Regions from separate parts of the Streptomyces sp. NPDC091280 genome, predicted to be linked through region 2. Evidence: riboswitches for the same ligand, from Rfam matches in the RefSeq annotation. Region 2 holds a riboswitch; the other holds the start of a gene.

Region 1 (7,413 bases), on a different contig from region 2:
CAAGGCCTTCGACGCGGCCGTCGCCCGCTTCCGCGACCGCGTGCCCGCCTACTTCTACCTGGAGAAGGACGGCAAGGTGCCGCTCACCCCGGCCCGCTCCACCGTCACCACCCCGCAGAAGCTCACGACGTACTGGTTCAAGCAGACCACCTTCAAGGACGGCATCGCCCAGGAGACCTGCCGCAACTTCAAGCACGTCGGGTACTCGCTGGCCGCCACCGGGCACATCGCCGAGACCGCCTGGCACCAGGGCGTCGACCTCTACAAGGACGTCAAGGACCGGCTCGCCGCCGCCCTCGAATTCCACGCCCGCTACCAGCTGGGCGAGGCCGCCCCCGCCTGGCTGTGCGGCGGGAAGGTCGACCGGAACATGGGGACCGACCTGGAGGTCCCGCTCAACCACCTGGAGGACCGGCTCGGCATGAAGGTGCCCGCCGCGCACCGGCTCGCCGCGAGCACCCGCCCGGCCGGCAGCGACGACCTCTTCGTCTCCTGGGAGACCCTCACGCACGCCGGTAACCCCGCCGACTGAAACGTGTGTGACATCGGGCCCCGTGGATGGCGTATAGTTGGAGACACAACGGCGCGGGGTGGAGCAGCTCGGTAGCTCGCTGGGCTCATAACCCAGAGGTCGCAGGTTCAAATCCTGTCCCCGCTACTCAAGGCCTAGGGCCGGAGTCCAGAAATGGATTCCGGCCCTAGGTGTTTCTCCCGCCACGGTCGGCCCACCCCGCTCGCCACCCTCCCCCCGCCACGAAAGACTGGACGCGTGGAGGACGGTCGGTATGTGCGCAGCGATCCCGTGCCCGACCGGGGCCTCGCCTTCGTCCGCCGGCTGCCCGCGCTGCTGCTCGTCGTCGGGGCGTTCTACGACTACTTCACCCCGCAGGACTTCACCGCGGCCCCCTTCTTCACCGCCGCCCCGCTGATCGCCGCCCCGCTCTACTCGCGGCGCGGCACCGTCCTCACCGGGCTGGCCTCCGTCGCCGTCGTCCTGGTGATCCACCTCAGGCTCGGCATCCTCCTCCACATCGACGCGCTCACCGAGTCGGCCACCGTGGCCACGGTCGCCGCGCTCGCCGTCCTCATCAACGTCCTGGTCCGCCGCAGCAGCGAACAGCTCGCCTCCGTGCGCGAGATCGCCGAGGCCGCCCAGCGCGCCGTACTGCCCGAACCGGCCGAGCGGATCGGCGGGTTCGAGATCGCCGCCCGCTACGAGGCGGCCCAGGAGGGCGCGTTCATCGGCGGCGACCTGTACGCGGTCCAGGACACCCCGCACGGCGTACGCCTGGTCGTCGGCGACGTGCGCGGCAAGGGCATGGGCGCGGTCGCCGCCGTGGCCGTGGTGATCGGGGCGTTCCGGGAGGCGGCCGAGCAGGAGGCCACCCTGGAGGCGGTCGCGCAGCGGCTGGAGCGGGCGCTGGCGCGCGAGGGCACCCGGCGCGACGGGCTCGACGCGGTCGAGGGCTTCACCACGGCCGTCCTCGCCGAACTCCCGCACGGCGACGGTGTCGTACGGATCGTCGACCGCGGCCATCCGCCGCCGCTGCTCCTGCGCGCGGACGGCAGCGTGGACGCCCTGCTCGTCAAGGAGCCCGCACTGCCCCTGGGAATGGGCGAGTTGGGCTACTGGCCCGACCGGGCCGAGGAGTTCGCGTTCCCCGGCGGCGCCACCCTGCTCCTGTACACCGACGGGCTGACCGAGGCCCGCGACGGCCACGGTGTGTTCTACGACCCGGGGGAGCGGCTGGCCGGGCGGACCTTCCGCAGTCCGGTGGCACTGCTCGGAATCCTCGCCAAAGAGGTGCGCCGTTATGCCGGGGGCGGGATGGCGGACGACATGGCGATGATCGCCGTACGTCGGCCGTGACCGGTCAACTCACCCGTTTTTCGCCGGTGGTGGGCCCTTTCGTCCAGCAAGGAAAGGTTAATGATCAAGCGAACGGGCTTGGAAACGGACGCCCGTGTCTATTAACGTTCGATAACGCAGCACGGTCGTCCCAGCCGTCACAAGAGACAGCTCCGTGCGCACGCGCCGAATCCCGCGAGGGAACCGGGGAACCACCACTTGGGGTGAATCGCACGTCGACAGTCGTGGGAACACGACCGGTTTACGCGCGTAGGAGACCTTCCTGCTCCGAACCCGTCAGCTAACCCGGTAGGCGAGAAGGAAGGAAAGGAGCACGCCCACGTGGCGTCCAACCAGGCTGCCCCAGAAGCCCCGTTCGTCTACGGCGGTCACCGTCCCGACGAGGGCCCCTGGGAGGAGTGGAATCCCAGCGCGGAGACCGTTCTTCCCAACCGCGGCAAGCACCGTGTCGCCAAGCAGCGTGGTGGCGGGGGATTCGCCCGCAGCTCCACCGTCCTGGGCGTCGGTGTCATAGCCGCCGTGAGCGCCGGCGGGATGGCCAGCGCCAACACCGGCAAGCCGCCCGTCTCGATCTCCCTGCCCGACCTGCCCTCCGTGGGTCATCTGCTGGACGACTCCGCGAGCACCCCCAAGGGTTCCGCGACCGCGCTCAGCAGCGTCGGCGTCACCGCCAACGAGACCGCCAAGGGCACCTCGGACGCGGGTGAACTGCTGCGCAACCGGATCATGGAGCAGGCCGAGTACCAGCAGCTCCAGGTCGACGGCCGGTCCCAGGCCGCCGCCGAGGCCGCCGTCGCCAAGCAGCTCGACGCCGCCGCCGCGAAGGCCGAGCAGGACGCCGCGAAGAAGGCCGCCGACGCGAAGAAGGCCGCCGAGGCCGCCGCCAAGAAGAAGGCCGAGAGCGCGAAACTCGCCGCGCTCGCCAAGCAGTACACGCTGCCGGTCGCCTCGTACACGATCACCGGCACCTTCGGCCAGGCCGGCTCCATGTGGTCCTCCGGCTACCACACCGGACTCGACTTCGCCGCCCCCACCGGCACCCTGATCAAGGCCATCCACAGCGGCACGATCACCGAGGCGGGCTGGGCCGGCTCCTACGGCTACCGCACGATCCTCACCCTCGACGACGGCACCGAGCTGTGGTTCTGCCACCAGTCCTCGATCAACGTCAGCGTCGGCCAGAAGGTCGCCACCGGAGACGTCATCGGCCGCGTGGGCGCGACCGGCAACGTGACCGGGCCGCACCTCCACCTGGAGGTCCACATCAACGGCGCGGCCACCGCGAGCGACCCGGCGCCCTGGCTGCGCAGCAAGGGCCTCAACCCCTGACCCACCTGATGGAATATCCGGTTCCGGTCCGGCGGTTGACGTGGAGCATGACTTCTCTTCGCAAGCTGGGCCGGTCCGACCTGGAGATCTTCCCGCTGAACCTCGGCGGCAACGTGTTCGGGTGGACCGCCGACGAGGCCACCTCCTTCGCGGTGCTCGACGCCTACGCCGCCGCGGGCGGCAACTTCGTCGACACCGCCGACTCCTACTCCGCGTTCGCCCCGGGCAACCAGGGCGGCGAGTCCGAGACCGTCATCGGCAAGTGGGTCAAGGCCCGCGGCAACCGCTCCGACGTCGTCATCGCCACCAAGGTCAGCCAGCACCCCGACTTCCCCGGCCTGTCCGCCGCCAACATCAAGGCCGCCGCCGACGCCTCCCTGCGCCGCCTGGACACCGACCACATCGACCTCTACTACACCCACTTCGACCAGGTCGAGGTGCCGGTCGAGGAGATCGTCGGCGCCCTGGACGAACTGGTGACGGCGGGCAAGGTGCGGTACATCGCGGCCTCCAACATCACGCCCGAACGCCTCCAGGCCTCCCTCGACTTCTCCGACCGCGAGGGCCTGGCCCGCTACGTCGCGATCCAGCCCCACTACAACCTCGTCTCCCGCGACACCTACGAGGGCGAACTCCGGGACGTGGCCGAGCGCAACGGCCTCGCGGCGCTGCCCTACTTCGCCCTCGCGGCCGGCTTCCTCACCGGCAAGTACCGGCCCGGCACGACCGTGGACAGCCCGCGCGCCGGACGGGCCGCCGGCCACCTCGAATCCGAGCGCGGCCGGCAGGTGCTGACCGCCCTGGACGAGATCGCGCGCGCCCACGACGCCGCCGTCGCGACGGTCGCCCTGGCCTGGCTCGCCGCCCAGCCCACGGTCGCCGCCCCGATCGCCTCCGCCCGCGACGTCGAGCAGCTGCCCGACCTGCTCGCCGTGGCCGAACTGACGCTCACCGACGCCGAGATCGAGCGCCTGAACCAGGCCTCCGCCTGAGGGTCGTCAGCTCCGGTAGGGGTTGTACGCGGACTGCGGCGCCGCCGCGGTCCCGTACACCCCGTACACCGGCCACGGCGGCACCACCACCGGCACCGGCGGCGCGACCGCCCGCGCCGCGTACTCCAGCGCGGGCCGCGCCACCTCCCGCCCCTGCCACAGCTCGTGCAGCAACTCCCTTTCCCGTACGGCGAAGTCGGCGCGGGCGCGGCCCCGCGCCGCCCGGTGCCGCAGGAACGCCAGGGAGGTCGCGCGGGCCTGGTAGCGGGCCACCGAGCGGGCGCCGGGGCGGCCGAGATGCCGGCCGGCGTACTCGCGGGCCAGCCGGCGGCCCCGCATCGAGCCGAGCACGAACGGTTCGCCCGGGGTCAGCCAGCCCGCGAGCACATATACCGGCAACTCCTCGCGCACCGCGCGCAGTTCACGCTGCCGGGTCCAGACCGCCAGCCAGGTCAGCAGACCGAACGCGGGCACCATGAACAGGCCGTAGACCTCGAAGAAGCCGTACTGGCCGAAGGTCGAGGAGCCGTTCCAGACCGCGTGCATGCCCATCGCGAGCAGTAGTCCGGTCAGCGCGGCTAGGACGCGCCGGACGTGCCGCCGGTCGGGGAAGCGGGCGGCGAGGCCGAAGCCGATGCCGGTCAGGACGGTGAACAGGGGGTGCGCGAACGGGGACATGACGATCCGCACGAAGAAGGTCGCCGCCGTCACGGAGGTGAAGCCGCGGTCGCCGGTGAGCTGGTCGGTGCCGAAGGCGGTGCCGAGGTAGAGGATGTTCTCGGTGAACGCGAAGCCGGTGGCGGTGACCCCGGCTATCACCATCCCGTCGACGATCCCGGTGAAGTCCCGTCTGCGGAACAGGAAGACGAGCAGCACGGCCGCCGCCTTCGCCGACTCCTCCACGATCGGCGCTATCACCGTCGCGCCCAGGGTGTCCGCGCTGGTCGGGTCGGCGGTCGCGGTCGCTATCCAGCGCGTGGCGAAGCTGTTGGCGACGATCGCTATCAGCGCGGCGGCGCAGGCGCCCCAGGCGAAGGAGAAGAGGAGGTTCCGCCAGGGCCCGGGGTCGACCCGGTCCAGCCAGCGGAACGCGGCGATCAGCAGCGGCACCGGCGGCACGGCGAGCCCGAGACCCACCAAGAACCCTTCCGTGCCGGTCTGTTGGCGTACCAGCGCGAGGATGACGAGCCCGGAGAGCGCCAGCAGGGCGATCAGCGCGCCGTAGCGGACCCCGGTCCGGTGCCACCAGCGCCCGCGCGGCACGTGCCCGGGCACACCACCGGCCGGGTGGCCGGGGTGCGGGGGGTACGGCGAGTACGTGGCCACGGCATCGACCCTAACGAGGTAAGGGCACGGCCCGCGAGGGAGCCTGGCGTCAGTGCTGGTCGTCGTGGGGTACGCGACGGAACAGCAGATCGTTCACGACATGACCCTTGTCCAGTCCCTGCCCCTCGAAACGGGTCAGCGGCCGGAAGTCCGGACGAGGCGCGAAATCGCCGTCGGGTTGGCTGTTCTCGAAGTCCGGGTGCGCGCCCAGCACTTCGAGCATCTGCTCCGCGTACGGCTCCCAGTCCGTGGCGCAGTGCACGGTCGCCCCGGGCCTGAGCCGGGTCGCGGCCAGCGTCAGGAACTCCTCCTGGATCAGCCGCCGTTTGTGATGGCGCTTCTTCGGCCAGGGGTCGGGGAAGTAGACCCGCAGCCCGTCGAGCGAGTCCGGGGCGAGCATCTCGCGCAGCAGGATGATCGCGTCCCCGTTGGCGACCCGGACGTTGGCGAGCCCGTGGTGGTCGGCGAGGCCCAGCAGATTGCCCTGGCCCGGGGTGTGCACATCGGCGGCCAGGATGTTCGTCGCCGGGTCGGCGGCGGCCATCTGCGCGGTCGCCTCGCCCATCCCGAAGCCGATCTCCAGCACGACGGGGTTGTCGTTGCCGAACAGCTCCCCGAAGTCGATGACCCGCTGCCCGTCGATGTCCAGCCCCCACTTGGGCCACAGCCGCTCCAGCGCCTCCGCCTGTGCGGTCGTCACCCGGCTCCGGCGCGGCTGGAAGCTCCGGATGCGGCGCTCGTAGTGGGAGCCCGCGGGGTCGGGCCTGGGGCCGTCGGGGAAACGCGGTTCGTCCCTGCGGGTGCGCTGCGCGGGCCGGGCGGGGGCGTCGGGGGTGTTGGGGGAGTCAGACACAATGGGTCGATTTTACGGGGCACCGGGAGCCGTCGGCCGCACCGGGAGCCGGACGCCCTCCGCCCGCTCCAGCACGGCCAGCGCCCGCCGGGCCACCTCCCGGCCGATCGGCAGGGACGCGGTCGCCGCCGGGCTCGGGGCGTTGAGGACGTGGACCGCGCGCGGGCCCTCCTTGATCAGGAAGTCGTCCACGAGGGTGCCGTCCCGCAGCACGGCCTGCGCCCGCACCCCGGCCGCCGAAGGCACCAGGTCCTCCGGTGCCACGGCCGGCAGCAGCCGCTGCACGGCGCTGGTGAACGCGCCCTTGGACACCGACCGCCGCAGCTCCCCCGCCCCGTACCGCCAGTGCTGCCGCGCCATCCGCCACACCCCGGGCCAGGCCGCCGTGGCCGCGATCTCACGGGGGCGCACGACACCCCAGCCGTAGCCCTCGCGGGCCAGCGCGGGCACCGCGTTCGGTCCCACGTGCACGCTGCCGTCGATGCCCCGGGTGAGGTGCACCCCGAGGAACGGGAACGCCGGGTCCGGCACCGGGTACACCAGGCCGCGCACCAGCTCGGGCCGCGTCAGCGTGTAGTACTCGCCGCGGAACGGCACGATCCGCATCCCGGGGTCGTCACCGGTCAGCCGGGCCACCTCGTCGCACTGGAGGCCCGCGCAGTTCACCAGCACACGGGCGCGGACCACGTCACCGCCGCCGGCACCGTCCGCCGTGCGCACGGCGACCCCGCGCTCCGGCCGCCGGTCGACATGGGCGACCCGCGCGCCGTAGCGGATCTCGGCGCCGGAGGCCTCGGCCAGGTGCCGGGCGACCGCGACGTAGTCACAGATCCCGGTCGTGGCGACCTCTATGGCGGCGAGCCCGCGCACCTCCGGCTCGTACTCGCCGATCTGGGAGCCGCCGAGCTCCCGCACCGGGATGCCGTTCTCCCGGCCGCGCTGCACGAGCGCGTGCAGGCGGGGCAGCTCGGCGCGCTCGGTGGCGACGATCAGCTTGCCGGTGACCGCGTGCGGAATGCCGTACTCCGCACAGAACTTGACCA
Region 2 (7,413 bases):
CTGCGGCTGGCCGGAGCGCCCTCCCTGGGGTGGCTGGACGTCAAGACGTCCGGTGACGTCGAGGTGCCCGTCATCGAGGCCGCCATCGACGAGGAACTCGCCCGGTTCGCCGCGGAGGGCCCCACGGCCGAGGAAATGGAGCGCGCCCAGGCCCAGTTGGAGCGCGAGTGGCTGGACCGGCTCGGCACGGTCGCGGGCCGCGCGGACGAACTGTGCCGCTACGCCGTCCTGTTCGGCGACCCGCAGCTCGCCCTGACCGCCGTACAGCGCGTCCTGGACGTCACGGCGGAGGAGGTCCAGGAGGTCGCCAAGGCGCGCCTGCGGCCCGACAACCGCGCGGTGCTCGTCTACGAGCCGGTCGCGGACGAGGACGCCGGCGACGACACCGACGACGAAGCAGCGGCCGAGGCCGGCGACGAGAACGAGGAGACGGCGAAGTGACCGAGCTCGCCACGATGGAATTCCACCCGCAGCCCCAGGCGGGCGAGGCCCGGCCGTGGGCCTTCCCGGCGCCCGAGCGCGGAACGCTCGGCAACGGCCTGACCGTGCTGCGCTGCCACCGCCCCGGCCAGCAGGTCGTCGCCGTCGAGGTGCTCCTCGACGCGCCCCTGGACGCCGAACCGGCCGGCCTGGACGGTGTCGCCACGATCACCGCGCGCGCCTTCTCCGAAGGCACCGACAAGCACTCCGCCGAGGAGTTCGCCGCCGAGCTGGAGCGCTCCGGCGCCACCCTCGACGCGCACGCCGACCACCCGGGCATCCGGCTGAGCCTGGAGGTCCCGGCCTCGCGCCTGGCCAAGGGCCTCGGCCTGCTGGCGGACGCCCTCAGGGCACCCGCCTTCGCCGACAGCGAAGTCGAACGGCTGGTCCGCAACCGCCTCGACGAGATCCCGCACGAGACGGCCAACCCGTCCCGCCGCGCCGCCAAGGAGCTCTCCAAGGAGCTGTTCCCGGCGACCTCGCGCATGTCGCGCCCGCGCCAGGGCACCGAGGACACCGTCGAGAAGATCGACTCGGCGTCCGTCCGCGCCTTCTACGACCGGCACGTCCGCCCCGCGACCGCCACCGTCGTGGTCGTCGGCGACCTCACCGGCATCGACCTGGACGCCCTGCTCGCCGACACCCTGGGCGCGTGGACCGGCTCCACCGCCGAGCCGCGTCCCGTGCCGTCGGTGACCGCCGACGACACCGGGCGGGTCGTCATCGTGCACCGGCCCGGCGCCGTCCAGACGCAGCTGCTCATCGGGCGGGTCGGAGCCGACCGGCACGACCGCGTGTGGGCGGCCCAGGTGCTCGGCACGTACTGCCTCGGCGGCACCCTCACCTCCCGCCTGGACCGCGTCCTGCGCGAGGAGAAGGGCTACACCTACGGTGTGCGCTCGTTCGGCCAGGTGCTGCGATCCGCACCCGACGGCACCGGCATCGCGATGCTCGCCATCAGCGGCTCCGTGGACACCCCGAACACGGGTCCCGCCCTGGACGACCTGTGGACGGTGCTCCGCAAGCTCGCCGAGGGCGGCCTCACCGACGCCGAGCGGGACATCGCCGTACAGAACCTCGTCGGGGTGGCGCCGCTCAAGTACGAGACCGCCGCGGCCGTGGCGAGCACCCTGGCCGACCAGGTCGAGCAGTACCTGCCCGACGACTACCAGGCGACGCTGTACCGGCAGCTCGCCGCGACCGGCACCGTGGAGGCCACCGCGGCGGTCGTCAACGCCTTCCCGGTGGACCGTCTGGTGACGATCCTCGTCGGCGACGCCGAGCAGATCAAGGAGCCCGTCGAGGCTCTCGGCATCGGCCAAGTGACCGTCGTTCCGGCGGAGTAGTCGCCGTAGCGGCACGCGCGCGTGGGGAGCCCCGGTGACGGAAGCGTCACCAGGGCTCCCCATTGTCCGAATTGGGGGAGAGGTTGCCTGTCTGCCCTGTGGCGTGCGCTACAAAAACCGTGATCCGTTTGGGGATTGAAAGTGGCCCCCCTTAGCGTCGGTCCGGCTGTCCGTCAGGCACCGCGCCGCACTCGCGGCACCGGACAGTCATCGCCGAGTCCCCGTACGGCGCGAGCCAGGGGAGCCGGGGACCCACATGAGTCCCTGGGGTGAATCGGACGCCCGCGCGCACGGCGGGGGAGTCCGTAGGAGACCTTCCTGCTCCGAACCCGTCAGCTAACCCGGTAGGCGAGAAGGAAGGAAAGGACCAGCCACTTCATGGCGTTCACCCGCGCCACCGGGAAGCACCGTCGCCCGAGCCGGACCCATCGCACCACCGTTCGCGCCGCCAGCGTCGCGGCTCTCGCCACCTCCGGTGTCGTAGGCACCCTGGCCGCCGCCCCGGCGTTCGCCGCGGAACCCGCCCCCGAGCAGACCGGCCTCACCCCCGTCGTCGCCATCGGCGACTCCGTGGCCGAGAAGATCGACGCCCAGGCCGTCGCCCAGCGGCAGGCCGCCGCCGAGACGCTGGCCGAGGAGACCGCCCGCGCCAAGGCCGCCGCCCAGGCGAAGGCGGCCCGTGAGGCCCACGCCCGCGCCGCCCGCGAGGCCGAGCGCAAGAAGCTCAACACCTTCGTCGCGCCGGTCTACGGCTCGTACGTCTCCACCGGTTACAAGACCGGCGGCTCCCTGTGGTCCTCCGGTGCCCACACCGGCATCGACTTCCACGCCTCGACCGGCACCAGTGTCCACGCGGTGGGCTCCGGCACCGTCGTCGAGGCCGGCTGGGGCGGCTCGTACGGCAATCAAGTGGTGATCAAGATGGCGGACGGCATGTACACCATGTACGGCCACCTGTCGTCCATAGGTGTCTCGGTCGGCCAGAGCGTCACCCCGGGCCAGCAGATCGGCCTCTCCGGGGCGACCGGCAACGTCACCGGACCGCACCTCCACTTCGAGGCCCGCACGACCGCCGAGTACGGCTCGGACGTCGACCCCGTCGCCTACCTCCGCAAGCACGGCGTCGACGTCTGACCGCGCACCACCGCACTTCCCGGAGCCCCGGCCCACAGGCCGGGGCTTTCGGCGTTTCCGGACCCCTCCTGTCCAAAAAATATCCATGGATTCCGGTCCGCCATCGGAAATTCCCGCTGATTGCAATAGAGTCACGGAACACACGTCAATCGTCGACGTTTCACGGGGATTAAGGCGGAGGTCGGACATGCGTATTCCGGCGCACTCGGTATGCACGGCGATCCGGGACGACATCGTCGCCGGTGTCTACGAGCGCGGCGGCCGGCTCACCGAGGAACTCCTCGCGCGCCGGTACGGCGTCTCGCGCGTGCCCGTGCGGGAGGCGCTGCGCACGCTGGAGGCGGAGGGGTTCGTGGTGACCCGTCGGCACGCGGGCGCGTGCGTCGCGGAGCCGACCGAGCAGGAGGCCGCCGACCTGCTGGAGATGCGGATGCTGCTGGAGCCGCTCGGTGCCTCGCGGGCCGCCCAGCGGCGCACCGAGGCCCATCTCAAGGTGCTGCGCGGCCTCGTGCGGCTGGGCCAGGAGCGCGCCAGGAGGGGCAACAGCGAGGATCTGCGCTCCTTGGGCAGCTGGTTCCACGAGACGCTGGCCCAGGCCTCCGGAAGCCCCGCCCTGACCTCGATGCTGACCCAGCTGCGGCACAAGATCGCCTGGATGTACGCGGTGGAGGTGCCGGCCAACCCGGTGGAGTCCTGGGCGGAGCACGGGGCGATCGTGGACGCCGTGGCGCGCGGCGACGCCGAGCGCGCGCGGGCGATCACCGCCCTGCACACCGAACGCGCGGGCGCCGCGCACCGGCTGCGCTTTCCCGGCGGGGCGCACGGCGCGGACCGTGTGAGGACTTCGCAACCTCCCGTAAACATGTCGGGTCTCCGGCATTAACACGGGCGCCGTATACAAAGAGGGGGTAATTCGCGGGGGATTATTTCTGCTGCCCGCAAGTGGAATAGCGAAGGGCTCGCCCGGTAATTCGGACGAGCCCTTCGGGGTTGCGGTCACCGTTTTTGCGGCGAAATCACCGCAACCATCAATTCCAGGCCGCTCAGACGGTCTCGGGGAGTTCCTCAAGACCTTCCGCGACCAGCTTCGCCAGGCGGTCGAGGGCCGCGTCCGCGCCCTCGGCGTCCGACGCGAGGACGATCTCCTCGCCGCCCTGGGCGCCCAGGCCCAGGACCGCGAGCATGGAGGCCGCGTTGACGGGGTTGCCGTCGGCCTTGGCGATCGTCACGGGGATACCTGCGGCCGTGGTGGCCCGGACGAAGATGGAGGCGGGGCGGGCGTGAAGGCCCTCCGCCCAGCCGACGTTGACGCGGCGCTCAGCCATGTGATGCTGCCCTTCAGAGTCTCAGGGTTGTCTAGACCAGTTTCCCACACGTGAAGCGAGTCCGGAGCGGCCCTGCGGACCGTCCGGAGAGGGGTGTCGGACTGCGGCCTCGGCCCCACTTCCCCTCGCTGCTTTCCCCACAGACTGCCTCGCGCCGTTGTCGGACGCGAGCCGTACGCTGGGGCCCATGCAGCAGACCTCGTCGGACCGGCACGAGTACCCCGCCCACTGGGAAGCCGACGTCGTGCTGCGCGACGGCGGTACCGCGCGCGTCAGGCCCATCACCGTCGACGACGCCGATCGCCTGGTCAGCTTCTACGAGCAGGTCTCCGACGAGTCGAAGTACTACCGCTTCTTCGCGCCGTACCCTCGCCTGTCCGCCAAGGACGTCCACCGCTTCACGCACCACGACTTTGTGGACCGGGTGGGACTCGCGGCCACGGTCGGCGGCGAGTTCATCGCCACCGTACGCTATGACCGCATTAGTGCCGACGGACGTCCCGCGTCCGCCCCCGCCGACGAGGCCGAGGTGGCCTTCCTGGTGCAGGACGCGCACCAGGGCAGGGGCGTCGCTTCCGCCCTCCTCGAACACATCGCGGCCGTCGCCCGCGAGCGCGGCATCCGCCGCTTCGCCGCCGAGGTGCTGCCCGCCAACAACAAGATGATCAAGGTGTTCACGGACGCCGGCTACACCCAGAAGCGCAGCTTCGAGGACGGCGTCGTACGCCTGGAGTTCGACCTCGAACCCACGGACCGGTCCCTCGCCGTGCAGCGCGCGCGGGAGCAGCGCGCCGAAGCGCGGTCCGTACGACGGCTCCTGGTGCCCGGCTCGGTCGCCGTCATCGGTGTCGGCCGTACCCCCGGAGGGGTGGGCCGCAGCGTCCTCGACAACATCAGGGACGCCGGATTCACCGGCGGCCTGTACGCCGTCAACACCGCCTTCCCCGAAGGGCAGAAGGAACTCGACGGGGTACCGGCACACCGCTCGGTGCGCGACATCGAGGGCCCCGTCGACCTCGCGGTCGTCGCCGTCCCCGTCGAACACGTCCTCCAAGTCGTCACCGAGTGCGGCGAACACGGCGTGCAGGGGCTCGTCGTGGTCACCGCCGGCTACGCCGAGAGCGGCCCCGAGGGACGCGAGCGCCAACGCGAACTCGTCCGGCACGCGCGCACGTACGGCATGCGCATCATCGGGCCGAACGCCTTCGGGGTCATCAACACCGCAGCCGACGTACGGCTCAACGCGTCCCTCGCCCCCGAGATGCCCCGCCCCGGACGCATCGGACTGTTCGCCCAGTCCGGCGCCATCGGCATCGCCCTGCTCTCCCGGCTGCACCGGCGCGGCGGCGGCGTCACCGGAGTCACCGGCGTCTCCACCTTCGTGTCGTCCGGCAACCGCGCGGACGTGTCCGGCAACGACGTCCTCCAGTACTGGTACGACGATCCCGACACCGACGTCGCCCTCATGTACCTGGAGTCGATCGGCAACCCCCGCAAGTTCACCCGCCTCGCCCGGCGCACCGCGGCGGCGAAGCCGCTGGTCGTCGTCCAGGGCGCCGGATCCGCCCCCCAGGGGCACGCCGTACGCGCGACCCGCCTGCCGCACGCCACGGTGTCCGCGCTGCTGCGCCAGGCCGGCGTGATCCGCGTCGAGACGATCACCGAACTCGTCGACACCGGGCTGCTGCTCGCCCGTCAGCCGCTGCCCGGCGGGGCCCGGGTGGCGATCCTCGGGAACTCCGAGTCACTCGGACTGCTGACCTACGACGCGTGCCTCTCCGAGGGGCTGCGCCCGCTCGCCCCGCTGGATCTGACCACGGCGGCCACCGCGGCCGACTTCCACCGGGCCCTGTCCCAGGCGCTCGCCGACCAGGCCTGCGACGCGGTCGTGGTGACCGCGATACCGGCCGTGGGGGAGGGCCCGGCCGAGGACGCGGCCCTGGCCGAGGCCCTGCGGTCGGCGGCGGAGACCGATCCGGGGAAGCCCGTGCTGGTGGTGCACGTGGAACTCGGAGGCCTCGCGGAGGCACTGTCGGCCGCGACCAGCACGGCACCCCAGGCCGTTTCGAAGCGGGAGGACCAGCAGCCCGCCGAACGACCGCCCACCGCCGCGCGGACACCCGAAGGCGTCGGCCTCATCCCCGCCTACCCCGCCGCCGAACGCGCGGTGCGCGCCCTCTCCGAAGCCGTGAAGTACGCCCAGTGGCGGCGCGAGGCCACCGACCCCGGCCGGGTGCCCGAGTACGAGGACATCGACGAGAAGGGGGCCGCCGCACTGATCGGCGGGCTCCTCGCGCGCGGGCAGGGCCTCACCCTCGGCGCCGACGCCACCTGCGAACTGCTCGGCATGTACGGCGTCGACGTGCACCGCGCGCTGCCCGCGCCCACCCCCGACGCCGCCGCCGAGGCCGCCCGCACCCTCGGCTACCCGGTCGCCCTCAAGGCCACCGCCCCGCACCTGCGCCACCGCGCCGACCTGGGCGGCGTACGCCTCGATCTCACGGACGAGGACCGACTGCGGCGCGCGTACGCCGAGTTGGGCGATCTGTTCGGCAGCCCGGAGGAACTGCGGCCGGTGGTGCAGCGGATGGCACCGCGCGGGGTCGACACCGTCGTACGGGCCGTCATCGACCCGGCGGCGGGGGCCGTACTGTCGTTCGGGCTCGCCGGAGCCGCCTCGCAGCTGCTCGGGGACATCGCGCACCGGCTGGTTCCGGTCACGGACCGGGAGGCCGGTTCGCTGGTCCGGTCGATCCGGACGGCCCCCCTCCTGTTCGGCTGGCGCGGCTCGACGCCCGTCGACACGCCCGCCCTGGAGGAACTGCTGCTGCGGGTGTCGCGGCTGGTCGACGACCATCCCGAGGTGGTCGCGGTCACCCTGGAGCCGGTGGTCGTCGCCGCGCACGGCCTGAGCGTCCTCGGCGCCTCCGTCCGGCTGGCCCCGCCGCCGGTCCGCGACGACCTCGGCCCGAGGACGCTTCCCGTGTACTGACGGACCTCCCGCGCGCGGGAGGTCCGCCTCCCGGTGCTGGTCCCGTGTCCTGAGACGGCTGTGACAAGACCGCGCTCGGCGGTGCCTCGCAGTCAGTGGGCCACCGTAGGATGGACATCATGGCCAAGACCAGTAC

The links. Region 2 has a riboswitch for cyclic di-AMP ahead of ACIQPR_RS41065 (M23 family metallopeptidase). Riboswitches for the same ligand answer to the same signal wherever they lie in the genome.
Region 1: linked by a shared signal. The riboswitch ahead of ACIQPR_RS13360 (M23 family metallopeptidase) and the one ahead of ACIQPR_RS41065 (M23 family metallopeptidase) in region 2 are both predicted to bind cyclic di-AMP.

Annotation. Positions count from the first base shown of each region.
Region 1 is NZ_JBIVUZ010000003.1:717,220-724,632, forward strand. It holds gene ACIQPR_RS13345 (alginate lyase family protein) at 1-532, shown strand, start outside; tRNA gene ACIQPR_RS13350 (tRNA-Met) at 585-658, shown strand; gene ACIQPR_RS13355 (PP2C family protein-serine/threonine phosphatase) at 686-1,870, shown strand; cyclic di-AMP (ydaO/yuaA leader) riboswitch at 2,024-2,180, shown strand; gene ACIQPR_RS13360 (M23 family metallopeptidase) at 2,192-3,199, shown strand; gene ACIQPR_RS13365 (aldo/keto reductase) at 3,247-4,191, shown strand; gene ACIQPR_RS13370 (PrsW family intramembrane metalloprotease) at 4,198-5,517, opposite strand; gene trmB (tRNA (guanosine(46)-N7)-methyltransferase TrmB) at 5,567-6,370, opposite strand; gene lhgO (L-2-hydroxyglutarate oxidase) at 6,383-7,413, opposite strand, start outside.
Region 2 is NZ_JBIVUZ010000017.1:116,827-124,239, forward strand. It holds gene ACIQPR_RS41055 (M16 family metallopeptidase) at 1-441, shown strand, start outside; gene ACIQPR_RS41060 (M16 family metallopeptidase) at 438-1,826, shown strand; cyclic di-AMP (ydaO/yuaA leader) riboswitch at 2,028-2,191, shown strand; gene ACIQPR_RS41065 (M23 family metallopeptidase) at 2,205-2,960, shown strand; gene ACIQPR_RS41070 (GntR family transcriptional regulator) at 3,148-3,843, shown strand; gene ACIQPR_RS41075 (HPr family phosphocarrier protein) at 4,004-4,285, opposite strand; gene ACIQPR_RS41080 (GNAT family N-acetyltransferase) at 4,473-7,277, shown strand; gene ACIQPR_RS41085 (DUF5998 family protein) at 7,397-7,413, shown strand, end outside.